2 regions of the Arvimicrobium flavum genome follow, and region 1 is predicted to be linked to the other one. Evidence: predicted binding sites of a transcription regulator. Region 1 holds the regulator's gene; the other holds the start of a gene.

Region 1 (2,198 bases):
GGCGGTGCTGCGGCCGGCGACATCTTCGGCGACGCCCGAGGCTGCGGCCAAATGCAGGTTCCGTTCGACCAGCTTCAGCGCGCGTAGGCCGGTCGGTCCGGTGTTGGAGAAGAGCTCGCGCACGGCATGCGCCATCGCCGCCTGGACCACCACGGCGTCCGCATAGGCCGCGCCGTTCTCCCGCGCCGGAACGGGCTGCAGCCCGTTTAGCTGGCCCGCCAGGGAGCGCAGTCCGGCCGAGCCGCCGGCGATCGCCTCGAAGGCGGTCACTCCGAGATAGGCGAGCGCCCGGCTGGCGACCGGGGGCGAATAGGTCGGCGTGTGCCGCACCAGTTCGAGGACGAGACGGTTCCAGGCGAAGATGATGGGCTGGGGCTGGGAAGCAGGGGGCGCAGCCATGGCGGCGGGGACACGCGCGGCCAGACACGCGATCGTCGCGACGATCGCCACCGCAACCGTTCGGCGCGTTACCTCCACGTGCACCCTCCCCCAGGTTCCCGTCGTACGAAGGCCTCAGGTAAGCATGCCGCACCCGCCTCGGACAAGGCGGTTGCGGCCACTGCGAACTCGCAGTTCGTCAGTTCCAGGATAGCTGTTTCTTGGGCAACTTTTCGCCCGAGGCCACCTACCCGCTACGCCTCGTTGATGGCGTAGCCGGCGCCGCGGATGGTACGGATGACGTCCGGCATGCGGCCATTGTTGACAGCCTTGCGCAGCCGCCCGACGTGAACGTCGACCGTCCGCTCATCGATGTAGATCGTTTCGCCCCAGACATTGTCGAGGAGCTGGCCACGGGAAAAGACGCGGCCGGGATGCTGCATCATGAATTCCAGCAGGCGGAACTCTGTCGGGCCGAGCTTGATCTCGGTCTTCTTGCGATAGACCCGATGGGATTCGCGGTCGAGCACGATGTCGCCGACCTTGAGCACGCTGGACAGCACCTCGGGCTTGGCGCGGCGCAGCAGCGCACGCACGCGCGCCACGAACTCGGGCGTTGAGAACGGCTTCACGAGGTAGTCGTCAGCGCCCGTCGAGAGGCCGCGCACGCGGTCGCTCTCCTCGCCGCGCGCCGTCAGCATGATGACCGGCAGCCGCTCCGTCTCCGGCCGCATCCGCAGGCGGCGACAGAGCTCGATGCCGGACACCGCCGGAATCATCCAGTCGAGCACCAGCAGGTCGGGCACGTTCTCCTGCAGGCGAAGCTCGGCTTCGTCGCCGCGGGTGACGACCTCGACCTGGTAGCCTTCGGCCTCCAGATTGTAGCGGAGGAGTTCGCACAGCGGCTCCTCGTCCTCCACCACCATGACCTTGGGAGCAATCATCGGCCTGTCCTGCAGCTTCAGTCGGCGAGAGCCGACGCCGACGTTTCGTCGAGCTTCGGCCGGTTGAGCGGCAACTGCCTGCCGGTGATCACGAAATAGGCGTTCTCGGCGATGTTGGTGACATGGTCGCCGATGCGCTCCAGGTTCTTGGCGCAGAACAGGAGGTGCGTGCAGGCCGTGATGTTGCGCGGGTCCTCCATCATGTAGGTCAGCAGCTCGCGGAACACCGCGGTATACTTGGCGTCGATCTGGCGGTCGTCGACGCGCAGTTGGACAAGCGCCTCGGCATCCTTGCCGACATAGTGTTCGATGACGCCTTCGACCTGCTCGAGCACCTGGGCGGCCATCAGCTCGATGCTGTTGGACGGCGCCTTGGGGATGGCCGTCATTCCGACCGCGCCGACGCGCTTGGCGATGTTCTTGGCGAGATCTCCGATGCGTTCGAGATCGGCCGCCATGCGGATGGCCCCGACCACGGCGCGCAGGTCCTGCGCCATAGGCTGGCGCAGGGCGATCAGCCTGATCGCACGGTCGTCCAGCTCGCGCTGCTTGGTGTCCATGATCGCGTCGTCGGAGACGACACGCTGCCCCAACGCCACGTCGGAGGCCAAGAGCGCGCGGGTCGCGGCCTGCACCATCCGGCCGGCATGCTCGCCCATGTCGCGGATGAGCTGATGGATATGCTTCAGGTCCTCGTCGAAGGAGGAGACGGTGTGCTCGCCCATGATGTCCTCGGCGTCTAGAGTCGCGTCCACTCAGCCGAAACGGCCGGTGATGTAGTCCTGCGTGCGCTTGTCGTCGGGGTTGGTGAACATCTTGTCCGTCGCCCCTTCCTCGACCAGGTAGCCGAGGTGGAACATCGCGGTGCGCTGCGAC
Region 2 (2,198 bases), 460 kb from region 1:
CGCGCTGGCTGGTGGCGAAAATTTCACCCTAACGTGACTTTCCATTGCGTCATGCGTCTGCCAATTGTTCGGCACGCAAAAAGACCGGATTCGGGACCTGGAGAACTGACGCAAGACATGGCTACACGCGACCTCGCCGGGCGCGCAATTCGAGCTTTGACACCTTCCGGACGTGCCGCGACTGTCCTCGCCGCCGTGGCCTTTGCAGTTCCGTTCATGGGAACGGCAACTGCCGAGCCGTTGAACACGCCGCTCGGTGTGGTCGAGCTCTTCACCAGTCAGGGCTGCAATTCATGCCCTGCGGCCGACTCCGTCTTCTCCGAACTGGTGTCGAGGGGCGATGTCGTCGCGCTCGCCTATCATGTCGACTACTGGGACTATCTCGGCTGGCGCGACACCTTGGGCAGTCCCCAGAACACGGCGCGCCAGTACGAGTACATGAAATCCTTCGGCGCCCAGTCGGTGTACACCCCGCAGGCCGTCATCAACGGCCGCACGCACGTCAACGGGGCCAGCAAGCAGGAGATCGACCAGGCGATCAACGAGCTGAAGGGTGGGGGCGCCGGGCTGGACGTCAAGGTAAGAACGATCCGGCAGGGGGCGAGCCTGAGGATCGAAGCGGATGCCGCCACCGGTGACGCGAATGAGGCCGAGGTCCTGCTCGTCTATTTCGATCCGCCCACGCCGGTCGACATCGATCAGGGGGAGAACACGGGCAAGACGGTCACCTACTGGAACGCAGTCACCAGCGTCCAGGTCGCGGGCATGTGGCACGGCAAACCCGCCAGCTTCGAGCTGCCGATGCGCGAGGTGGCGAAAAACGGAGCAGGGGGCTACGCCGTTCTGCTGCAGGCGGTGAACGGAGATGGTTCGCCTGGACCGATCCTGGGCGCGACGCTCATCCGGGAGCCCGGCGGCTGACCGGATCGAAAAAGCCGGCGCCAGCTGTGCTGACACCGGCTGCAAGGACTTTGGGATCGTCGCTCTCGGCTTTCAGGCCGAGGTTGGTTCGATCCGACGCAGGCCCGTGGGCGGGGGGCTTGGGGTTTACGAGCCGGTGCCGGACCGAACCGTCTCAGGCAACGAGGCTAAGTTCGTCGGACATTGGGGCGCGAGGTGGGATAAAAAGCGGCGGGAATGTGGCGGCCGTTCACCAATTCCTACGAAATGTGTCAAAATGTTACTGGACGTGATCGCGACTCAGTTCGCTCGCCCGGGCTTGCATTTGGCGCCGGTTGGCTCCACCTTCGTCACATGATTGTCAAGGGGACATCCGGCCGATGATCGACCGTAGCGGGGGTGCGGAGGATAGGGATGAATCCGGAATATTGATCCCGTTCCACGATGCCCGCCGCCAGCGGTTGGATATTCCGGTTTCCTTCGACAGGCGGGAACTGGATCAGATCCTCAAGGTCTATAGCCGGATGGTCGCGTCCAACGAGTGGCGGGACTACGCCATCGATCACTTGCGCGACAGAGCCGTGTTCTCGGTGTTCCGCCGAGCGAGCGAGACGCCGCTGTTCCAGATCGTCAAGAACCCGTCGCTGGCGCGCAAGCAGGGCGCCTACTCGGTGGTCGCCGCCACCGGGCTTATCATGAAGCGCGGCCATGAGCTCACGCGTGTGCTCACCGTGTTCGACAAGGCGCTGAGATTGGTCCGGGCCTGACCGGCCGAAGGCTGCGGTTCGGACACAGCCAATCCGGTCGCCGGCGATGGCGGGAAGGTGACGATCCAGGCAACCGGTGGAGAGTTCGATCCCGGGAACCTACAAAGTAGGTGGGCGCCGTGTGCTCCGATCCACGGACCGAAGCAGGGACAGCTCCCTTAGAGATCGATAAGGCCCCGGGGATATGTTACGCCTGCCGAGAGGCCCAGACCGTCGATCCCAATATACGCATCGCGCCGCGGTTTCGCCAGCGGGCAAATCGACCCGCGCGCATCTTCGGAACCTGCCAGGCATCGTTCGGCTTGCCTTCGCCGCCGCCGCTCCGGTACAGCACCCAAGCTAACAGGAAGAACGTCATGCGCTTTGAAGGCACGGCCGACTATGTGGCCGACAAGGATCTGATGGTGGCCGTCAATGCGGCGATCGCGCTTGAGCGGCCACTGCTGGTCAAGGGCGAGCCCGGCACCGGCAAGACGGAGCTTGCGCGCCAGGTGGCCGCCGCGCTCGGGCTCGACCTCATCGAATGGAACG

Evidence for each region. Region 1 encodes PhoB, which activates phosphate uptake and scavenging genes when phosphate is short. Its sites were predicted from a motif close to TGTCATNNANCTGTCAT; they were not measured.
Region 2: PD284_RS05300 (DUF2794 domain-containing protein) is a predicted target of PhoB. The motif match lies at 1,249-1,265, and genes of this name have one in related genera.

The regions. Positions count from the first base shown of each region.
Region 1 covers NZ_JAQGPN010000001.1:1,538,459-1,540,656, reverse strand. The annotation lists gene PD284_RS07620 (vanadium-dependent haloperoxidase) at 1-477, opposite strand, end outside; gene phoB (phosphate regulon transcriptional regulator PhoB) at 633-1,322, opposite strand; gene phoU (phosphate signaling complex protein PhoU) at 1,340-2,047, opposite strand; gene pstB (phosphate ABC transporter ATP-binding protein PstB) at 2,078-2,198, opposite strand, start outside.
Region 2 covers NZ_JAQGPN010000001.1:1,074,586-1,076,783, forward strand. The annotation lists gene PD284_RS05295 (DUF1223 domain-containing protein) at 217-921, shown strand; gene PD284_RS05300 (DUF2794 domain-containing protein) at 1,281-1,667, shown strand; RNA gene ssrS (6S RNA) at 1,726-1,882, opposite strand; gene PD284_RS05310 (AAA family ATPase) at 2,024-2,198, shown strand, end outside.